Regions from separate parts of the Micromonospora sp. A202 genome, predicted to be linked through region 2. Evidence: predicted binding sites of a transcription regulator. Region 2 holds the regulator's gene; each other region holds the start of a gene.

Region 1 (7,455 bases), 950 kb from region 2:
GGTGGGCAGTGCGGTGGGGCGCGACGGCATCGGGGTGGCGCCTGACGCGCAGTGGGTGGGCTGCGTCAACCTGGACCGCAACCTCGGCAGCCCTGCGTACTACCTGGACTGCCTCCAGTTCATGCTGGCGCCCTTCCCGGCCGGCGGCGACCCGTTGACCGACGGCCGTCCGGAGCGCGCCCCGCAGGTGCTCACCAACTCCTGGGGTTGCCCGCCCATCGAGGGTTGCGATCCCGGCGTACTGCGGCCGGCCACCGCCGCGCTGGACGCCGCCGGGATCTTCGTGGTCGCCGCGGCCGGCAACACCGGGCCGTGGTGCGCGTCGATCGACGACCCACCGGCGCCGTACGCGGACGTGCTGACCGTGGGTGCGGTGGACGCGCAGCGCCGGGTGGCCGAGTTCTCCTCGCGCGGGCCGGTGCCGGGTGCGAGCAAGCCGGACGTGCTGGCACCGGGTGTGGGTGTGGTGTCGGCCATGCCGGGCGGCACGTACGCCGCGCTGGATGGCACGTCGATGGCGACCCCGCAGGTGGCCGGGGTGGTCGCGCTGATGTGGTCGGCGAACCCGGCGCTGGTCGGCGACGTGGCCCGGACCCGGCAGATCCTGCGGGACACCGCCACGTCGGCGACGCCCACCTACCGCTCCGACAACCCGTCCGACACCTGTGGTGCTCCGTCGAACGTCACGGGTGCCGGTGAGGTGGACGCGTACGCCGCCGTGCGCGCCGCCCAGCAATAGGCAGGTTTCCTTCCGGATCCGACGGGCGGGAGCGCGGGTCGCCACACGGTGTTCTAGGGTCGGCGACCATGGACGCCGAGATCACCGTCACCGAGCTGACCCGCGACCTGGCAGACACCGTGGTGCGGCTCTGCGAACAGGCTCTCGACCTGCCCGAGGACGCCACCGAGGCCGCCGCCATCGTGGACGCGCTCGGGCCCCGGGCCGCCGCCGACCGGCCGGTGGTCGGGCTGGGCGCGTACCGGGGTGCGGACCTGGTCGGGGTGCTGTTCTGCTCGCTGTCGTCGGCCGAGCCGGGCATCGGGCACGTCGACCTCGTCGCGGTCCGTGCGGATCAGCGCCGCCGGGGCGTCGGCCGGGCGCTGCTGCGGCGGGCCGAGCAGGTGCTGGCCGAGCGCGGAGCGACCGAGGTGCTGCTGGCCGGGAACCCGCCGTACTACGCGTGGCCGGGCATCGACGTCCGCTACACCCCGGCGGTCTGCGCCGCCCTCGCGCTCGGCTACCAGCAGGACCGGACCGCCTGGAACATGACCGCCGACCTGTCGTACGACGGGTCGCCGGCACTGCGGTCCACCGAGGCGGCGGAGCGGCGGCTGGCCGATCAGGGCGTCACGGTACGCCGGGCGGAGCCGGCGGATCTCCCGGCGTTGACCGCGTTCGCCCGGTCCACCTTCGGCGGCACGTGGGACGGCGAGCTGGCCGGGTCGGTGGGTCGTGACGGCGCCGGCTGCCACCTGGCGGAGCGGGGCGGCGAGGTACTTGGCTTCGCCGCGTACGGGTCGTCCCGGCCGAGCTGGTTCGGGCCGATGGGCACCGCTCCGGCGGCCGAGGGGTCGGGCATCGGTGGTGTGCTGCTGCGGCGCTGCCTGCGCGACCAGCAGGCGGCGGGGCTGACCCGGGCGGAGATCGGCTGGGTGGGACCCGTGCCGTTCTACTCGGGCGGCGCGGGTGCCCGGATCGAGCGGGTCTTCTTCCTGTACCGGCGGACCCTGCCGGTGGCATAACCGGGGCAAAGGGGACATTGATCCATTCGCCCGCGTCGGTCATCGACGCCCCCTACCGTTTCGGTAGAGGAGGCAGCCATGACCACGGATGACGACCAGACCGAGGACGGCCCGCCGATTACCTGGAAACCGGTCGGCGAACTCCCCGGCCAACTGCCGTTCGACCGGCTCGACTACGGCGACGCCGAGCAACTGGCCGAGATGACCACCGACGACGGGTCGGCGGTCGTCGAGGAGTCACGGGAGATGGTGGACGAGCCGATCAAACTGCTTCCGCCGTACGACCGGGCACAGAAGCGGCGCAACCAGCGCCCACTGCCGACCTGACGACGAACGGGGCGGACCGCATCAGCGGCCCGCCCCGTTCCGTGTCGGAACTGGACTCAGAAGTCCATGTCCCCGCCACCCGGGCCAGCCGGGGCAGCCGGGGTCTTCTCCGGCTTGTCCGCGACAACGGCCTCGGTGGTGAGGAACAGCGCCGCGATGGAAGCGGCGTTCTGCAGCGCCGAGCGCGTCACCTTGGCCGGGTCGATGATGCCCGCGGCCAGCAGGTCGACGTACTCGCCGTTGGCGGCGTTGAGGCCGTGACCCGCTTCGAGGTTACGGACCTTCTCCACCACGACGCCGCCCTCAAGGCCGGCGTTGACGGCGATCTGCCGCAGCGGGGCGTCCAGCGCGACCTTGACGATGTTCGCACCGGTCGCCTCGTCGCCGACCAGGTCGAGCTTGTCGAAGGCGGTCTTGCCGGCCTGGACCAGCGCGACGCCACCACCCGGGACGATGCCCTCCTCGACGGCGGCCTTCGCGTTGCGAACGGCGTCCTCGATGCGGTGCTTGCGCTCCTTGAGCTCGACCTCGGTGGCCGCGCCGACCTTGATGACCGCAACGCCGCCGGCCAGCTTGGCCAGCCGCTCCTGCAGCTTCTCGCGGTCGTAGTCGGAGTCGCTCTTGTCGATCTCGGCCCGGATCTGGTTGACCCGGCCCTGGATCTGCTCGGCGTCACCGGCACCGTCGACGATGGTGGTCTCGTCCTTGGTCACCACGACCTTGCGGGCGCGGCCCAGCATGTCGAGGCTGGCGGCGTCGAGCTTGAGGCCGACCTCCTCGCTGATGACCTGGCCACCGGCGAGGATGGCGATGTCGGTCAGCATGGCCTTGCGGCGGTCACCGAAGCCCGGCGCCTTGACGGCGACCGACTTGAAGGTGCCACGGACCTTGTTGACCACCAGGGTGGCGAGGGCCTCGCCCTCCAGGTCCTCGGCGATGATCAGCAGCGGCTTGCCCGACTGCATGACCTTCTCCAGGATCGGGAGCAGGTCCTTCACCGACGAGATCTTGCTGTTGGCGATCAGGATGTACGGGTCGTCGAAGACGGCCTCCATACGCTCCGGGTCGGTCATGAAGTAGGCCGAGATGTAGCCCTTGTCGAAGCGCATACCCTCGGTGAGCTCCAGCTCCAGCCCGAAGGTGTTGCTCTCCTCGACGGTGATGACGCCTTCCTTGCCGACCTTGTCCATCGCCTCGGCGATGATCTCGCCGACGGTGCTGTCGCCAGCGGAGATGGAGGCGGTGGAGGCGATCTGCTCCTTGGTCTCGACGTCCTTGGCGAGCTTGGACAGCTCCTCCGAGACGCTCGCGACCGCGGCCTCGATGCCCCGCTTCAGGGCCATCGGGTTGGCGCCAGCGGCCACGTTGCGCAGGCCCTCGCGAACCAGGGCCTGGGCCAGGACGGTCGCCGTCGTCGTGCCGTCACCGGCAACGTCGTCGGTCTTCTTGGCGACCTCCTTGACCAGCTCAGCGCCGATCTTCTCGTACGGGTCCTCGAGCTCGATCTCCTTGGCGATGCTCACACCATCGTTGGTGATGGTGGGGGCACCCCACTTCTTCTCGAGCACGACGTTGCGGCCCTTCGGGCCGAGGGTCACCTTTACGGCGTCGGCGAGCTGGTTCATGCCCCGCTCGAGGCCGCGGCGAGCCTCTTCGTCGAAAGCGATCATCTTGGCCATACGGCGTTGTCCTCCTGGACACTCACGGGCCACCCGAGATGTGTGCCCCGGATGGGCCGCCTGGTGTGCGCACCTAGGGACGTCGCCACCTGGCGACGACGACGTCCTTCGGCCGGGCCGGATAGCCCGCGACGACCGGCCATGTGCTGCCCCGGTGTCTCCACACCGGCACAACCTGGCCCCACCGTCCCGACCGTTGGCACTCACGGTATGCGAGTGCCAATGACTTGTTTAGCACTCTCCCCTGCCGAGTGCAAGCACGATGGGGCCGCTCAGCCGAGTTCCGCGGCCAGTCCGGGAGTGTTCACCGGCGCCTCATGAGCGCGCTGCTCGGCGTACGTGACCAGCAGACCGATCATCTGGGAGAGGTGGGCCGGCAGGGCCAGCACCGCGGTGATCCCGATCACCACCACCGCCCCGACCGCGCTGTCCGGGGACGCGAAGGGATCCGTACCGAACGCCGAGGTGCCAACGCCCTCCAGCACGCCGGGAATCACGGTGCCGACGATCACCGCCAGGGCAACCAGGGCAACCCGACCGAGCAGCAGGCCGAGCCGGTCGTGGAACATCCGGAACGACCGGCCGATCGGGTTGTGGCGTTCGAAGAGGTAGACCGGGCCGGCCATGCTCAGCGCGAACGCCAGGTAGATGCCCGGCAGGACGCAGAAGCAGGCACCGATGCCGATGAGCAGGCTGATCAGCAGGGTCCACCCCCACAGCCCGAGTGCCCGACGGATGCCGTAGCGCAGCGCGGAATCCAGGCTGCCCGGCTGACCGGCCGCCTGCTGGGTGATCACCCAACTGCCGGCGGCCCACCCGACGGCCTGCAACAGCCCGACCAGCACGCTGCCGCCGATCAGCAGGACCAGGAGGCTCACCAGCTCCACGGCGAAGTTGTCCGGCAGGGCGGCGGTCGTGCTCGTCTGGGCCTCGGCGGCCCACTTCGCCGACGGGTCCGCCCCGAGAGAGATCACCGAGAGCACCGCCGCGGGCAGCACCTGGGTGAGCAGCATGATGGGCACCAGCTGCCGCCAGCCCCGGCGCAGCGCTCCCCAGCACCGGCTGAACCAGCCGGCCAGGCCGGCACCGGGTGGGGTGACCAGGGGGTCGTTCGGGTCGTACCCGTAACCCGGCGGGTACCAGTTGACCGGCGGCCCCGGATGCCACGGCTGCGGACCGTAGGGCCCCGCTCCAGGCGGGTAGCCGCCGGTCGGCGGGAACACCCACCCCTGCTGCGGCTGACCGGCCGGGCCCCAGGCGCCCTGCGCAGGATCCCAACCAGCCGGCGGGACACCCGGCACGGAGCCAGGCGGCTGACCGGCCGGGCCCCAGGCGCCCTGCGTGGGGTCGGACGGGCCTGGCTCACCCGGCCCGTAGGGCGGGTTGGACGAGGGTGGCTGGTCGGTCATGAACGCTCCTCAGCATCGGCTGGAACGGTTCACGATCTTCCCGGCTGCGCGCCCGTGCCGCCAGCCCCCAAGGCGTTGGCCGACCAGTGCGGAACGGTCAGGCGATGACGCGTACGTGCTCCGCCTGGGGGCCCTTCTGGCCCTGGGCGATCTCGAACTCGACCCGCTGGCCGTCGTCCAACGCCTTGTAGCCGTCCATCTCGATCGCGGAGAAGTGAACGAACACGTCCTGACCGCCGTCGACGGCGATGAAGCCGTAGCCCTTTTCGGCGTTGAACCACTTGACGCTGCCCTGTGCCACGGTGCCACTTCCCTCACTCTGCGCGGTGCTGCCTGACCCGGCGCACGGAGCGGCCGGGCGCCCTCGGACCACCGCTCCGGCAATCGATGACCGCCATTGAAGTAGGTGACCGAAATCGCACGCTACACGAGGACTGACAGCCGCGCACGACCACAAATCGGGCATGGTCCTGATCGCTTCCACACCAGCTCCGGCCGCACCGGTCGACCCGACGCGGCGATCCGACGGATTCATCGACGTGAGTGCCCGCGGGGAAGGAGACGAGGCTGCGCCGCGACCCGGTGAAGATCGGGCCCGACCCGAAAAATGCCGTTCACCCCCTGTGATAGGCATGCGGCATGACCACCGATACGGGCTCGATCTCCGTTCGTCGTGCGGAGATCCGCCGGGGCCGGCCGGAGGACGCCGCCCGGATGCGGGCGCTGCGCCTGGAGATGCTCGCCGACGCACCGTTGGCCTTCCTGGAGACCCTCGCAGACGCGGCGGCCCGGCCACACAACGAGTACGCCGCACGGGTCGCGTACACCTCGGCCGGCCCGAACAACGCGCAGTTCGTCGCGGACCCGGGCGGTCGGCTGGTCGGGCATGCCGGTGGCACGGTCACCCCGGACGAGCCCGGGCTGACCGTGATCTACGCCGTGTACGTCACGCCGACCTGGCGGGGCAGCGGCCTTCTCGGTGACCTGATCGACGGGGTGGCCGACTGGTCCCGGGCGTGCGGCCGACCGGAACTGCTGCTGGAGGTCGTGGTCGGCAACGACCGCGCCTACCGGGCGTACCAGCGGCTGGGCTTCAAGGACACCGGCGTGCGAGTCCCCCACCCCAAAATCCCAGCCCTGAACGAGCTACAGATGCGCCGACCCGCCTAGAACAGAGAACTCATCCCAAGGCAGAACCACTCTGACGCCCCCCAATAAAGAAACCGGAAGCGCCCGCGCCACAGTGCCCACAAGGGGTTTCCGGGGCAGCCCGACCCGCGCAGGGATCAAGCCTGACCGCCCGGAGCGGGTCGGGCTGCCCCGGAAACCCCCACCGCAACCACCTACACGTGACGCCGAGACTGAACGATCCGGAACCGGTTGGCCACATAAGCCCCATCGGTCAAAGCCGAGTTGGCCGCCGCGTTGGCCCCGCTGCCGTGGAAGTCGGAGAACGCCGCCGACTGGTTCACGAAGACCCCGCCGGTGAGGTTGCAGGACAGGTGTACCCCGACCTCGACCGCGACCGCCTCGGTGGCGTCCAGCACCGCCTCGTCGGTGGAGTAGACCCCGGCGGTGAGCGCGCCCTTCTCGCCGACCGTCCGGCGCAGCAGCTCCAGGCTCTGCGCTGTGGAGTCGGTGGCGATGGCGAACGAGATCGGCCCGAACCACTCCCGGCCGTACGTCTCCGCGTCGTCCGCCGCCAGCTTCACGATCGTCGGGGTACGCACCACCGCGTCGGCGTACGCCGGGTGCGCCACGACCCGCGACTCCAGCACCGGCTCGCCGACCTTGGTCACCTCGGCCAGCCGTTCCAGCACCCCGTCGTTGACGATGGCGCCGGTCAGCTCCACGCCTCGCGCCGGATCGGCGGTGAGCTTGCCGACCGCTGCGGCGATCCCGCCGGCCACCTCGTCGAAGCTCTTGTGCCCCTGGTCGGTCTCGATGCCGCCGGCCGGGATCAGGATGTTCTGCGAGGTGGTGCACATCTGGCCGCTGTAGAGGGTCAGCGTGAAACCGAGGTTGCGGCACATGCCGGCGAAGTCGTCGGTGGAGTCGATGACGACAGTGTTCAGACCGGCCTTCTCGGTGTAGACCGAGGCCTGCCGGGCGTGCGTCTCCAGCCAGTCGCCGTACTCGGTGGAGCCGGTGAAGTCGACGATCTTCACGGAGCGGTGCAGGGCCAGGTCGCTGGCGAGCTTCTCACCGGGCGCCTCGGCCGCCAGCATGATCAGGTTCGGGTCGAACCCGGCCTCGGCGAGCACCTCCCGGGCGTACTTCACGGTGATGGCCAGCGG
Region 2 (7,455 bases):
CCGGAATCGGTCACCCCGGAATCGTTGAAGCTGCTGCGGGCCGCCGGCTACAACCGGATCTCGCTGGGCATGCAGTCGGCCTCCCCGGGAGTGCTGGCGATCCTGGACCGCAAACACAGCGCCGGCCGGGCCACCGCCGCCGCCCTGGAGGCACGGGACGCCGGGTTCGAGCACGTCAACCTGGACCTGATCTACGGCACCCCGGGGGAGCGCACCGAGGACTTCGCCGCCTCGCTGGAGCAGGTCGTCGCCGCTGGGGTGGACCACGTCAGCGCGTACGCCCTGATCGTCGAGGACGGCACCCGGCTCGCCGCCCGGATGCGGCGCGGCGAGCTGGCGTACCCCAGTGACGACGTGGCCGCGGACCGCTACCTGGCCGCGGAGGCCGCGCTCGACGCCGCCGGGCTCTCCTGGTACGAGGTCTCCAACTGGGCGCGCACCGACGACGCCCGCTGCCGGCACAACCTGCTCTACTGGACGGGCGCCGACTGGTGGGGGCTGGGGCCGGGGGCGCACAGCCACGTCGGCGGGGTGCGCTGGTGGAACGTCAAACACCCCACTGCGTACGCCCAGCGGTTGGCGGCGGGCGCGTCACCCGGCCTGGCCCGGGAGGTGCTCACCGGCGACGAGGCGCACATGGAGGACGTGATGCTCCGACTGCGCCTCGCCAGCGGTCTCCCGTTGGCGGTGCTCGACGCCACCGGCCGGGCGGGCGCCGAGCGGGCCCTGGCCGACGGCCTGCTGGCCGCCGACGAGTACGCGGCCGGCCGGGCGGTGCTCACCCTGCGCGGGCGGCTGCTCGCCGACGCGGTCGTGCGTGACCTGCTGCCCTGAGTGGGCGGGCCGTTCCGGTGGTGCGGGCCGGCCGGGGGAGCGGCCGACCCGGCATCACTTGATGAAGTTCGCGGAGAGCGGGTAGCGGTAGAGCTGCCCCTCGTTGGCCTTGATTCCGGCGATGATGCCGAACACGAGACCGAGGATGACGGCTGCGCCGACCCCGATGAAGCCGATCAGGATGCAGGTCAACACCCAGCCGACCAGGCCGACGATCGACCAGATGAGCTGGAAGTTGAGCGCCGCCACGGCGTGCGCCCGCACCGTCGGGGACTGGCTGCCACGTGCCAGCATCGCCACCAGCGGGGCGATCCAGCCGAGCACACCACCGCTGACGATCATGCCGACGGCGCCGCCGAAGTGGGCGATCAGCGCCCAGGTCTTGTCCTCGTTGTTGGCGAAGCCGCCAGGGCCGCCGTAGGCGCCGCCGGTCGGGTAGCCGCCACCGGGCGGGGGATAGCCGCCAGGCGGGGGATAGCCACCCGCCGGAGGGTAGCCGCCTGACGGCGGTTGGTCACCGGTGGGCGGCGGATAGCCACCGGGCGGGGGATAGCCGCCCGGGCCGGGTGCCCCGGACAGTGGTGCGGTGGGCGGCTCCGGCGGGTAGTTACCGGGGTCACCCGCGCCGGGAGGGCGAGGAGGTTCAGTCATGGATGCCACCGTAGGGGCACGTGGCAACGCGGCACCAGCGCGACACCGCCCGGCCGTGAGGGTCGATCGGCCCGGCGGGGTGGCGCGGGCCGCACCGACGGGCAGCCGTTGATCATCGCGCTGGCGGGCACGCCGACGTAGACTGGCACTCGTTACAGTCGAGTGCCAGGACGGCCCGGCCGGCCGAGGACGCCGGCGGCCGACGTGCGACAGGAGGTGCGGAGGATGGGTCTCGACGACCGGAAACTCGCCGTGCTCCGCGCCATCGTCGAAGACTACGTCTCCACCCAGGAGCCGGTCGGCAGCAAGGCGCTGGTCGAGCGGCACCAGCTCGGGGTCTCCCCGGCCACGGTCCGCAACGACATGGCCGTGCTGGAGGAGGAGGGCTACATCCGGCAGCCGCACACCAGTGCCGGCCGGGTGCCCACCGACCGCGGCTACCGACTCTTCGTCGACAGGTTGTCCCGGGTCAAGCCGCTCAGCCCAGCCGAACGCCGGGCCATCGAGCGCTTCCTGGTCGGCGCGGTCGACCTCGACGACGTGGTGCACCGCACCGTGCGCCTGCTCGCCCAGCTCACCCGGCAGGTCGCCGTCGTGCAGTACCCGAGCCTGGCCCGCTCCTCGGTGCGTCACCTGGAGCTGGTGCCGATCTCCACCACCCGACTGATGGTCGTCATGATCGCGGACACCGGGCGGGTGGAGCAGCGTCTGGTGGAGCTGCCCGGTCCGGTGCCCGCCGACGACGTCACCGACCTGCGCCGACTGGTCAACGAGAAGCTCGCCGGCGCCCGGCTGTCCGACACGCCGCCGCTGGTGCAGGCGCTGGTCGAGGAGTCGTCGCCCAAGCTGCGTCCGGCGATGACCACGCTCGCCACTGTGCTGCTGGAGACCCTGGTCGAGCGGCACGAGGAACGCATCGCCCTGGCCGGCACCGCCAACCTCACCCGGGGTGGCCTGCTCGACTTCCAGGGTTCCCTTCGACCGATCCTCGAGGCGCTGGAGGAGGAGGTCGTCCTGCTCAAGCTCATCGGCGAGACCGAGCCCAGCACGACCCGGGTGCTGATCGGCGACGAGAACGAGTTCGACAACCTGCGGGCCGCCTCCGTGGTCAGCACCGGCTACGGCCCGGGCGCCACGATCGTCGGCGGCCTGGGGGTGCTGGGGCCCACGCGGATGGACTACCCCGGCAACATCGCCACGGTTCGCGCCGTGGCACGCTACGTGGGCGAGTTGCTGGCCCAGAACTGATTGGTCAGGGCCGATGCGGCCGGCTGCGGCCGCCGACCGGCACAACGCGAGACGAACATGAGGACACGGAACGCAGTGGCCAGGGACTACTACGGCATTCTCGGTGTGAGCCGGGAAGCCTCCGATGACGAGATCAAGCGCGCCTACCGCAAGCTGGCGCGCCAGTTCCACCCGGACGTCAATCCGGACCCGGAGGCTCAGGAGAAGTTCAAGGACATCAACGCCGCGTACGAGGTCCTCTCGGACGACCGGAAGCGGCAGATCGTCGACCTGGGTGGCGACCCGCTCGCCCCGGGCGGCGGCGGTGCCGGAGGCCCCGGAGGTCCCGGAGGTGCCGGCCCGTTCGTCGGCTTCCAGGACATCATGGACGCGTTCTTCGGCGGTGCCGCGGGCGGCGCCCGTGGTCCGCGTCCGCGTACCCGGCCGGGCGCCGACGCGATCCTGCGCCTCGAACTGGACCTGCACGAGACGGCGTTCGGCGTCGAGGCCCCGATCACCGTCGACACCGCAGTGCTGTGCACCACCTGCTCCGGCGCCGGCACGGCGGCCGGCACCCACCTGGCGACCTGCGAGGCGTGTGCCGGGCGGGGCGAGGTGCAGTCGGTGCAGCGCACCTTCCTCGGCCAGGTGGTCTCCGCCCGGCCGTGCACCGTGTGCCAGGGCTACGGCACGACCATCCCGCACCCCTGCCCCACCTGCGCCGGCGACGGCCGGGTGCGCACCCGCCGCTCGCTGACCGTCAAGATCCCGGCCGGCGTCGAGGACGGCATGCGGATCCGGCTCGCCCAGCAGGGTGAGGTCGGCCCGGGTGGCGGCACCGCCGGCGACCTCTACGTGGAGATCCACGAGCGGCCGCACGACGTCTACTCCCGCAAGGGCGACGACCTGCACTGCCGCGTCACCGTGCCGATGACCGCGGCGGCACTGGGCACCCGGCTCACCATCAAGACCCTGGACAGCGAGGAGACGGTCGACGTCAAGGCCGGCACCCAGCCGGCCAGCACGCTGCGGCTGCGCGCCCGGGGCGTACCCCACCTGCGCGGCACCGGCCGAGGCGACCTCTACGTGCACCTGGACGTGCGGACGCCGACCAAGCTCGACCCCGACCAGGAAAAGATGCTGCGCGACTTCGCCAAGACCCGCGGTGAGGAGGTCGCCGAGTTGTCCAAGCAGGGCGGCTTCTTCTCCCGGATGCGCGACGCGTTCAACGGGCACGCCTGAGGTGTCCGCGCCGCTGTTCCTGGTCGAGGCGCTGCCCACCGGCGACGCGCTGACCCTGGACGGCCCCGAGGGGCACCACGCCGCCACAGTGCAGCGGCTGCGCGTCGGCGAGGAGCTGCTGCTCGCCGACGGCCGGGGTGGCACGGCCGCCGCCGTGGTCACCGCCGTCGGCCGGGGCACCCTGGAGGTCACCATCACCTCCCGGGGGTACGCGGACGCGCCCGTACCCCGGATCGTCACCGTGCAGGGCATCGCGAAGGGCGACCGGGGCGAGTTGGCCGTGCAGGCGATGACCGAGGTCGGCGTCGACGAGATCGTGCCCTGGGCGGCGTCGCGCTCGGTGGCCCAGTGGCGCGGTGACCGGGGCGTACGGGCCCGGGAGAAGTGGGTGGCGACCGCCCGGGAGGCGGCCAAGCAGGCCCGCCGGCCGTGGCTGCCTGTGGTGGCCGGTGCGCCGGACGAGTCGACAGCCACTGTGGCCCGCCGGATCGCCGGTGCCGCCGCCGGGTTCGTGCTGCATGAGGAGGCCGACGAGCGGCTCACCACCGCCCACCTGCCGGCCACCGGTGAGATCGTCCTGGTGGTCGGCCCCGAGGGTGGCATCGCCCCGGCCGAGCTGACCGCATTCCGTGAGGCCGGCGGCCGGCCGGTGCGGCTCGGGCCGGCGGTGCTGCGTACCTCGACCGCCGGAGTGGCGGCGCTCAGCGTGCTCGCCACCCGCCTCGGCCGCTGGTAGTCCGACCACGCCCGTCCGGCCTGCTCGCGGCGTCGGTCAGGGGCGGGGAAACACCGGCACGACCTCTTCCTCCGGCGTCAGGTCCAGCCCGGCCGGCCCGATGATCTGTGGGTCGGGCGTGCCGACCACCTCGGGGTCCTTGCCCGCGTAGTCGAAGCGGTGCAGCACGTGCCGGATCGCCTCCAGCCGGGCCCGCTTCTTGTCGTTGCTCTTCACCACCGTCCACGGCGCGTCGGCGGTGTCGGTCCAGAAGAACATCGCCTCCTTGGCCTCCGTGTACTCGTCCCACCGGTCCAGCGACGCGATGTCCATCGGGGAGAGCTTCCACTGCCGGACCGGGTCGACCTGGCGGATCGCGAACCGGGTGCGCTGCTCGTTCTGCGAGACGGAGAACCAGAACTTGACCAGCCGGATGCCCGAGCGCACCAGCATCCGCTCCAGCTCCGGGGCCTGACGCAGGAACTCCAGGTATTCCTTGCGGGAGCAGAAGCCCATCACCCGCTCGACGCCGGCCCTGTTGTACCAGGAACGGTCGAACAGCACGATCTCACCGGCCGCCGGCAGGTGCGCCATCCACCGCTGGAAGTACCACTGGCCGGCCTCCCGCTCGTCCGGCTTGGCGAGCGCCACCACCGACGCCCCACGCGGGTTGAGGTGTTCCATGAAACGTTTGATGGTGCCGCCCTTGCCGGCCGCGTCCCGACCCTCGAAGACGATCACCAGACGCTCGCCGGACTCCTTGATCCAGTCCTGGAGCTTGAGCAGCTCGATCTGGAGCAGCCGCTTGTCGCGGTCGTACTCGTCGCGGTCCATCCGTTCGTCGTACGGGTAGTCCTCCCGCCAGGTCTCGACGGGCGTCCCGTCGGGTCGGAGCAGGACGGGGTCGTCGTCGTGGCCATCGGCCACCTGGTAGTCGGCGGTGAGGTCCAGCAGCGCGGAGTCGGCCATGTCGCAGAGACTTACCCGCCCTCGTGCCGCGAACCACCCCCTGGCCGGGTGATGTGGGCGGCTGTTCCGCCGTCAGCTGCGCAGGTAGGAGGCGCCGTTGAGGTCGACGATCGTGCCGGAGGCCCACGCGGCCTGTGGCGAGGCCAGCCAGTGCACCGCGGCCGCGATCTCCTCCGGCTCGGCCACCCGGTCGAACGGGCTCTGCGCCCGGATCGCCGCACCGTGCTCGCCGCGCAGGTGCTCGGTGGTCATGTCGGTCGCCACGAAACCCGGCGCGACGGTGGCGACAGTGATGCCGTACGGCGCGAGCGCCACGGCGAGCGACTGACCCAGCGCGTTCAGACCCGCCTTGCTGGCGCCGTACGCGGGCTGGTCCGGCTCGCCCCGGAACGCGCCACGGGACGAGACGTTGACGATCCGCCCACCGCGTTCGCGCATGTGCTGGGCGGCACACCAGGTGACGTTGCCGGCACCGGTGAGGTTGGTTTCCACCACCCGCCGCCAGCGCTGCTGCCACTGCTCGTAGGAGGTGCCGAAGATCGGGTGCGGCTCGTCCCGGTCGCCGTACGTCCCGGCGTTGTTGACCAGCACGTCCAACCCACCGAGCAGCTCGGCGGCCCGGTCGACCATGACCCGGACGGCGTCCGGGTCGGTGAGGTCCGCGCGGACCACCACGTGCCCGGTGCCGGGCAACTGCGCGCGCAGCTGTTCGGCCGCGTCGGCCGAGTCCCGGTGGTGGATCGCCACCCGGTCGCCACCGACCGCGAACGCCGTCGCCACCGCACGGCCGATGCCGCGCGAGGCCCCCGTCACGAGTACCGCCCGATCCGTCATGCCGGCCATCCTGCCTCAGCCGGTCTCTCCTGCGAACAGGCCGGCGGCGCATGCTGCGCCGGGGCGCCCCCGGCCCGTTAGTCCTTACACTGCCCCGATGGGATCCGACTGCCTGTTCTGCCGCATCGTCGCCGGGGAGATCCCGGCCACCGTGGTCCGGGAGACCGACACCACGCTCGCCTTCCGCGACATCGACCCGAAGGCGCCGGTGCACGTCCTGGTCATTCCGAAGGAGCACTACGCCGACGTCGCCACGCTCGCCCAGGGTGACCCTGCGCTGGCCGCCGACGTGCTGGCGACGTCCGCCGCGGTGGCGGAGGACGAGGGCCTGCTCGGCGACGGCTTCCGGTTGATGTTCAACACCGGCGCGTACGGCGGTCAGGAGGTGTTCCACGTGCACGCACATCTGCTCGGTGGCGCGCCGCTCGGCCCGATGCTCGCCCGGGACCTGACGTGAGCGCAGGACCGGCGCCGGACAGCCGGGTGGATGAGCGCCTGGGTCGGTTGGTCCGGCGGGTGCAGGCCGACGCCCGGGTGCCGGCGGTGTCTGCAGCGCTGCACCGGGCCGACCGCCCGCTCTGGAGCTGCACAGTCGGCGAGACCGGCACCGACAGCCCGCTGGGGCCGGGCACCCAGTTCCGGATCGGCTCGGTCACCAAGACCTTCACCGCGGCCCTCACCCTCCAGTGCCGCGACGACGGGCTGCTGGACCTGGACGACCCGGTGGGCCGGCACCTGGACCTTCCCGCACATGGCGAGCTGACCGTACGCCGGTTGCTGTCACACACCGCCGGTCTGCAACGCGAGCCGTTCGGCGACGTCTGGGACAGCCTGCGCGCACCGGACGCCGACCAGTTGGTGGCAGAGCTGGACCGGGCCGAGCGGGTGCTGCCGACGGCCCGCCGGTTCCACTACTCCAACCTGGGGCTGGCCGTGCTCGGTCAACTGGTCGCCCGGCTGCGCGGCGAGAGCTGGGCGCAGGC
Region 3 (7,455 bases), 600 kb from region 2:
GCCGACCCGCCCGTGGATCCGCAGCCGCCAGCTGTCCGGGTCCACCTGGGGTACCACCAGCGCGGTGTCGATCCGGTAGAACCCGAGGTTCGAGGTGACGTACGGCGCGAGTTGCGCCAGCGAGAGGTCCGCGCCTGCTGGTACGGCCGCTGCGGGGGCGACCGGCGCGGGCAGCCGGATCGCGTCCCGAGCGGCGGACACCCCGCGTCGACCGGCCAGCCAGCGCCCACCGAGACCTGCCGCCACGGCGGTGCCGAGCAGAACCCCGCTGCTGGTGAGGAACCGCCGCCGCGACTCGGGGTCGACTTCCGCAGCCCCGGCCGTGGGTTGCCCGCCCGGAGCCACCGGCGCAGCGGGCGCCACCGGGCCAGCAGGCGACATCGGCGCGGCGGGAGTCACCGGCACCGGCAGGCCCTCCGGCGTCGGCGAGGGCGGCTCGGCCCGCGACCCTCGCGCCGGGCCCGCAGGCGGCACCGGACCGACAGGCGGCACCGACCCAGCAGGCGGCACCGACCCAGCGGGCGGCGCGATCGGCGTGGGCGGTGACCATGGCCAGGGGTCCAGCTCGAACGGGCCGTCGATGAACAGCCAGAGCACCAGGCCGCCGAGGCCGGCGCCGACAAGCGACGGCAGCGCGTCGGCGGCGTCCGCACCGGAACGGGTCAGCGCGGCGGCCACACCGATGACGCCGAACGCGGCGATGCCGGCCAGGCCGAATGCCAGCCGTCGGACCGCCAGCACACCGAACAGCGCCGCGAACCCTCCCAGCAACAGGCCCGTACCGACCAGCAGCGCGATCTTGTCGGCGGTGCCGAAGAGGTCGATGGCGAGTTGCTTCAGCGACTCGGGGACGGCGTCGACGACCACCCCACCGACCGCGACCAGCGGTGCCGACCGGGGGCCGGTCAGGACCGCCACCGGTTCGGCGATTCCGATCGCGACGGCGGCGGCGGTGATCCCGGCCAGCGCGGCGTAGCGCCGCGACGTGGTGCTCATCGGCCCAGTGTGCGCGATCATCCGGTCCACTCGCCAACAACGGCGGCGTCGGTAACAGACCCATAAGACGAGCCGGGGCACACCGTCGTGCGACGGTGTGCCCCGGGACGGGTGTTGCTACCGGGTCAGAAGCCCGGGCCGTGCTGGTGGCCGTGACCGTGGCCGTGGCCGCCGCCGGCGGACTGCTCCGCCTGCTCCGGCTTCTCGACCACGAGGCTCTCCGTGGTGAGCAGCAGACCGGCGATCGAGGCGGCGTTGGTGACCGCGTTGCGGGTCACCTTCACCGGGTCGATGATGCCGGCCTTGACGAGGTCGACGTACTCGCCCTTGGCGGCGTCGAGGCCGTTGCCCCACTCCAGGTCGGCGACCTTCTGCGTCACGACGTAGCCGTCGTGACCGGCGTTCTGGGCGATCCAGCGCAGCGGCTCGACGAGCGACTTGCGCACGACCGAGACACCGATCTTCTCGTCGCCGGTGAAGCCCAGGTCGTCGTCGAGCACCGAACGGATCTGCACCAGGGCGGCGCCGCCGCCGGGCACAGTGCCCTCCTCGACCGCAGCCTTGGTCGCCGCGATGGCGTCCTCGATGCGGTGCTTGCGCTCCTTCATCTCGACCTCGGTGGCCGCGCCAGCCTTGATGACGGCGATGCCACCGGAGAGCTTCGCCAGCCGCTCGGCCAGCTTCTCCCGGTCCCAGTCGGAGTCGGAGGCCTCGATCTCCTTGCGGATCTGGGACACCCGGTCGGCGACGTCGGCCTTCTGGCCGCCGCCGTCGACGATCGTGGTGTTCTCCTTGTCGACCACGACGCGCCGAGCGGTGCCGAGCACCTCCAGGCCGACCTGGTCGATCTTGTAGCCCAGCTCCGGGGCGACCAACTCGGCACCCGTGGAGATCGCGATGTCCTGGAGCATCGCCTTGCGCCGGTCACCGAAGCCCGGGGCCTTGACCGCGCAGACCTTGAGGGTCTTGCGCAGCGAGTTGACCACCAGGGTGGAGAGCGCCTGGCCGTCCACGTCCTCGGCGATGATCAGCAGGGGCTTGCTGTTCTGCAGGATCTTCTCCAGCAGCGGCAGCAGCTCTTCGATCGCCGAGATCTTCTGGGTGGTGACCAGGATGTACGCGTCCTCAAGGACGGACTCCTGGCTCTCCAGGTCGGTGACGAAGTTCGGCGAGATGAAGCCCTTGTCGAACTGGAGACCCTCGGTCACTTCCAGCTCGGTGGTGAGCATGGAGCCTTCCTCGACGGTGATGACACCGTCGCGGCCGACCCGCTCCATCGCCTCGGCGATCAGGTCGCCGATCGTGGCGTCCTGCGCGGAGATCGTCGCCACGTTCGCGATCGACTCCTTGCTGGTGACCTCGGCGGCACGGCCGAGCAGCGCCTCGGAGACCTTGGCGGCCGCCGCGTCGATGCCCCGCTTGAGGCCGGCCGGGTTGGTCCCGGCGGTCACGTTGCGCAGACCCTCGCGAACCATCGCCTGGGCCAGCACGGTCGCGGTGGTGGTCCCGTCGCCGGCGACGTCGTTGGTCTTGGTCGCCACCTCCTTGACCAGCTGCGCGCCAAGGTTCTCGTACGGGTTGGTGAGCTCGATCTCCTTGGCGATGGTCACACCATCGTTGGTGATCGTCGGCGCACCGAATTTCTTGTCCAGGACGACGTTGCGCCCGCGCGGGCCGAGGGTGACCTTGACCACGTCCGCGAGGGCGTTGACACCGTGCTCCAGCAGGTGCCGGGCGTCGTCCGAGAAGCTCAGGATCTTCGCCATTTATGTCCCTTCGAAGCGCCATTGCCCCGGCCCGGCGAGCCGGACCGGGGCAATGGCACTGATCGGTTGCTTACTTCTCGATGACCGCGAGGACGTCGCGGGCGGAGAGCACCAGGTACTCCTCGCCGGCGTACTTGACCTCGGTGCCGCCGTACTTCGAGTAGAGGACGGTGTCGCCGACCTGCACGTCAACCGGAACCCGGTTGCCGTTGTCGTCGACGCGGCCCGGGCCGACAGCGAGGACAGTGCCCTCCTGCGGCTTCTCCTTGGCGGTGTCGGGGATCACGATGCCCGACGCCGTGGTGGTCTCAGCCTCGTTCGCCTGGACCACGATGCGGTCCTCGAGCGGCTTGATCGCAACCTTGGTCGCGGTAGTCACGGGCATACCCTCCTGGGGTACTGGTTTCGTTGCTGGCCGGCGGGGCCGACCAGCGTCAATCTGCCTCATGCCACCGGGCGGGGCCGTCGTCGCGGGTGCCGGTCCGCCTGGCGTGCGCCCCCGGGTCGTGAGACCCGGAAGCTGGCACCCTCAGGGTGAGAGTGCTAATCGCAGGTTATTCCGTGGCTAGCACTCCGTCAAGGAGAGTGCCAGCGAGTCGCGCCCCGCCAGCCCGGATTTCCGGGTCCACCCGGACAATGACCGGGTGGATCTCGATCAGCTGGCGGCGCTGCGTACCCCCGAGGGGTCGGCCGCGCTCACGGCGGCGGCCGGGCTGGCCGGCGGTGATCCACTGGCTGCGGCGTCGGCCCTGCGCGCGGCCGGGGTGCCGCCGACGCTCGCCGCGGCCGCGCTCACCCAGGCTGAGCTGCGCCACCGGGCGACCGGCAAGTTCGGCCCGGCAGCCGCTGGGATGTTCCTCACCCGCCCGGGGCTGGAGCAGGCCACCCGCCGGGTGGTCGCCGACCGGCGGGCCGCCCGGCTCCACGCGGCCGGCGTGCGCACCCTGGCCGACCTCGGATGCGGCCTCGGCGCCGACGCGCTGGCCGCCGCCCGCGCCGGCATCCGGGTGTACGGGGTGGAGGCCGACCCGGTGACCGCCGCGATGGCCGCCGCCAACGCCGACGCGGCCGGGCTGGCTGACCTGTTCACTGTCGAGTGCGGGGATGCCACAGCGTTCGACGTCTCCCGGGTCGACGGGGTCTTCTGCGACCCGGCCCGCCGCACCACCGGCACCGGGCGACGGATCTTCGACCCGCGCGCCTACTCACCACCGTGGGACTTCGTGACCGGGCTGGCCGAGCGGGTGCCGCGCACCGTGGTGAAGGTGGCGCCGGGCCTGGACCACGCGCTCATTCCGGCCGGCGCGGAGGCCGAGTGGGTCGGCGTCGATGGCGACCTGGTCGAGGCCGCGCTCTGGTGTGGTGACCTGGCTGAGGTGCCCCGCCGCGCCACCCTCTACCGCCAGCGGGGCGTCGAGACACGCCGCCACCAGCTCAGCGGCTCGGGTGCCGACGAGGCGCCGGTCGGGCCGCCGCGTCGCTACCTGTACGACCCGGACGCGGCGGTGGTGCGCGCGCACCTCGTGGCCGAACTGGCCACCGAACTGGACGCCACCCTCGGCGATCCGAGCATCGCCTACCTCTACGCCGACCAGCCGATCCGCACCCCGTACGCACGCTGCCTGGAGATCACCGACGTGCTGCCGTTCTCGCTCAAGCGCCTGCGGGCGCTGCTGCGGGATCGTCGGGTGGGCCGGGTGGAGATCCTCAAGCGGGGTTCCGCGCTCACCCCGGAGCAGCTTCGACGGGACCTGCGGCTGGCCGGCGGCGAGGCGGCGAGCCTGGTGCTCACCCGGGTCGCCGGCGCACCGACAGTGCTGATCGGTAGGCCGGTCGACTAGCGTCGCCGGTGTGGCAGGACAGGGCACTCCGGCGACGGCACTGGTGGTCAAGCGTGGGGTGGCGCACCGCACCCATCCGTACCGGGTGGCACCGGACGCCCCGAACTACGGCGCGTTGGTGGCGGTGGCGCTCGGCGTGCCACCGGAGCGCGTGTTCAAGTCGCTGGTGACCGAGGTCGACGGCGCACTGACCGTGGCGGTCGTTCCGGTCACCGGCGAGCTGGATCTGAAGGCGCTCGCCGCGGCCGTCGGTGGCAAGCGGGCGGCGCTGGCCGACCGGGCGGTCGCCGAGCGGGCAACCGGCTACGTACGCGGTGGGATCAGCCCGCTCGGGCAGCGCAAGCGACTGCCCACAGTGCTGGACGACTCCGCGCTGACATTTCCGACGATCTACGTCTCGGCTGGTCGGCGCGGTCTGCAACTCGAACTGGCCGCGGCGGATCTGGTGGCGCTGACCGACGCCCGCACCGCGCCGTTGCAGACCCACTGACGACCTTCGTTACGTCGACTCCCTCGTGGGATACCCGCGGAGTAACAGTCGCGTTGCTGAATTGTTATCGCTCCCAACAAACTATGCACCTGCGCGGTCTTGTGGAGCCGGTGTGACGCGAAATACGTTGCCGGACACAACAAAACAACACCTCCCCCACCTCCGAAAGGACCCTGCACATGCGTAAGGGGATCCTCACCATCGCCGCCGTGGGCCTGCTCACGACCGGCGGCTTGACCGCCTGTGGCGACGACTCCGGCGACAAGGCCGCCTCCGCCAAGACCCCCAAGATCGGCGTGATCCTCCCGGACAGCAAGTCCTCGGCCCGTTGGGAAACGGCGGACCGCCGGTTCCTGGAGGAGGCGTTCAAGGCCGCCGGTGTCCAGTACGACATCCAGAACGCCCAGAACGACAAGACCGCCTTCCAGACCATCGCCGACCAGATGATCACCGGTGGCGTGACCGCCCTGATGATCGTCAACCTGGACTCCGGCACCGGCAAGGCCGTGCTGGACAAGGCCAAGTCGCAGGGCGTCGCCACCATCGACTACGACCGGCTCACCCTCGGTGGCTCGGCCCAGTACTACGTCAGCTTCGACAACGAGACCGTCGGCAAGCTCCAGGGCGAGGGTCTGTCGAAGTGCCTGACCGAGAAGGGCGCCAAGAACCCCGTCGTGGCGTACCTGAACGGCTCCCCCACCGACAACAACGCCACCCTGTTCAAGGCCGGCTACGACTCGGTCCTCAAGCCGAAGTTCGACGCCAAGGAATACGTCAAGGGCCCTGAGGACGCGGTGCCGGCGTGGGACAACGCGCAGGCCGCGACGATCTTCGAGCAGCAGCTCACCAAGGCCAACGGCAAGATCGACGGCGTGCTGGCCGCCAACGACGGTCTCGGCAACGCGGCCATCTCGATCCTGAAGAAGAACAAGCTCAACGGCAAGGTGCCGGTGACCGGGCAGGACGCCAGCACCGAGGGCCTGCAGAACATCCTCGCCGGTGACCAGTGCATGACCGTCTACAAGGCGGTCCGGGAAGAGGCCAAGGCCGCCTCCGACCTGGCCATCGCCCTCGCCAAGGGCGAGAAGAAGGACACCGGCCAGACGGTCAAGGACGGTGACCGGGACGTTCCCTCGGTGCTGCTCACCCCGAAGGCCATCACCAAGGAGACCGTCAAGGACGTCATCGCCGACGGCTACGTGACCAAGGAAGAGGTCTGCACCGCGGCGTACGCCAAGTTCTGCGCCGAAGCCGGCATCAGCTGACCGACGCCGCAGTACCCGCCGGAACGACCATCGCCGCCCGGCACGGGAGCACCCTTCCGTGCCGGGCGGCGCCCGCCGGACGGGCCCCGACCCTCCCTTGAGAAGGAGACCCCCGTGTCCCCGACCCCCTTGCTGGAACTCCGCGGGATCGACAAGAGCTTCGGTCCTGTCCAGGTGCTCCGCGACGTCGCCCTGACCGTCCACCCGGGCGAAGTGACCGCACTGGTCGGCGACAACGGCGCCGGCAAGTCGACCCTGGTGAAGTGCATCAGCGGCATCCACCCCACCGACGCCGGAGAGTTCCTGTTCAACGGTGAACCGGTGCACATCGGCAGCCCCCGCGACGCCGCCACGCTCGGCATCGAGGTCGTCTACCAGGACCTCGCGCTCTGCGACAACCTGGACATCGTGCAGAACATGTTCCTGGGCCGGGAGAGGCGCAGCGGCATCGTCCTCGACGAGCCGACCATGGAACAGCTCGCCGCCGAGACGCTGGCGGGGCTCTCCATCCGCACCGTCACCTCGCTGCGTCAGCACGTGTCCAGCCTCTCCGGTGGCCAGCGCCAGACCGTGGCCATCGCGAAGGCGGTGCTGTGGAACAGCAAGCTCGTCATCCTGGACGAGCCGACCGCGGCGCTCGGCGTGGCACAGACCGCCCAGGTGCTCGAACTGGTCCGCCGCCTCGCCGACAACGGCCTGGCCGTGGTGCTCATCTCGCACAACATGAACGACGTCTTCGCCGTCTCCGACCGGATCGCCGCGCTGTACCTCGGCCAGATGGTCGCTCAGGTGAAGACCACCGACATCACTCACGCCCAGGTGGTCGAGCTGATCACCGCCGGGCGCTCGGGCGGGCTCGGCCTCGCCACCGACCCGGGCAGCAACGGCGACGGCCCGCAGCCGGCCGACTCGACCTCAGGAGGCGTCCGATGACCACCACCGCCGTGCGGAAGGACGGCCCCGCCGCCGTCACACCGACGCCGACCATCGGAGGCCACTTCCGCAACTACCTGAGTCGGGTACGCGGTGGCGACGTCGGCGCACTGCCAGCCGTACTCGGCCTGATCGTGCTCTGCACCGTCTTCGCGATCATGCGG

What was found. Region 2 encodes HrcA, which represses chaperone genes, less so after heat shock. Its sites were predicted from a motif close to GGTTNGCACNCTCNNNNNGAGNGTGCNAACC; they were not measured.
Region 1: a site for HrcA is predicted at 3,944-3,974, ahead of groL (chaperonin GroEL). Genes of this name have one in related genera too.
Region 3: a site for HrcA is predicted at 3,281-3,311, ahead of groES (co-chaperone GroES). Genes of this name have one in related genera too.

Annotation. Positions count from the first base shown of each region.
Region 1 covers NZ_VFMP01000001.1:6,178,965-6,186,419, forward strand. The annotation lists gene FBZ33_RS28630 (S8 family serine peptidase) at 1-739, shown strand, start outside; gene FBZ33_RS28635 (GNAT family N-acetyltransferase) at 808-1,743, shown strand; gene FBZ33_RS28640 (hypothetical protein) at 1,822-2,070, shown strand; gene groL (chaperonin GroEL) at 2,127-3,749, opposite strand; gene FBZ33_RS28650 (DUF3300 domain-containing protein) at 4,022-5,158, opposite strand; gene FBZ33_RS28655 (cold-shock protein) at 5,256-5,459, opposite strand; gene FBZ33_RS28660 (GNAT family N-acetyltransferase) at 5,798-6,328, shown strand; gene paaN (phenylacetic acid degradation protein PaaN) at 6,502-7,455, opposite strand, start outside.
Region 2 covers NZ_VFMP01000001.1:5,226,766-5,234,220, reverse strand. The annotation lists gene hemW (radical SAM family heme chaperone HemW) at 1-834, shown strand, start outside; gene FBZ33_RS24085 (DUF4870 domain-containing protein) at 889-1,485, opposite strand; gene hrcA (heat-inducible transcriptional repressor HrcA) at 1,711-2,733, shown strand; gene dnaJ (molecular chaperone DnaJ) at 2,809-3,954, shown strand; gene FBZ33_RS24070 (16S rRNA (uracil(1498)-N(3))-methyltransferase) at 3,956-4,690, shown strand; gene ppk2 (polyphosphate kinase 2) at 4,727-5,638, opposite strand; gene FBZ33_RS24060 (SDR family NAD(P)-dependent oxidoreductase) at 5,711-6,472, opposite strand; gene FBZ33_RS24055 (histidine triad nucleotide-binding protein) at 6,570-6,929, shown strand; gene FBZ33_RS24050 (serine hydrolase) at 6,926-7,455, shown strand, end outside.
Region 3 covers NZ_VFMP01000001.1:5,831,576-5,839,030, forward strand. The annotation lists gene FBZ33_RS26925 (molybdopterin-dependent oxidoreductase) at 1-996, opposite strand, end outside; gene groL (chaperonin GroEL) at 1,122-2,762, opposite strand; gene groES (co-chaperone GroES) at 2,833-3,147, opposite strand; gene FBZ33_RS26940 (methyltransferase domain-containing protein) at 3,407-4,603, shown strand; gene ybaK (Cys-tRNA(Pro) deacylase) at 4,614-5,093, shown strand; gene FBZ33_RS26950 (sugar ABC transporter substrate-binding protein) at 5,273-6,358, shown strand; gene FBZ33_RS26955 (ATP-binding cassette domain-containing protein) at 6,473-7,291, shown strand; gene FBZ33_RS26960 (sugar ABC transporter permease) at 7,288-7,455, shown strand, end outside.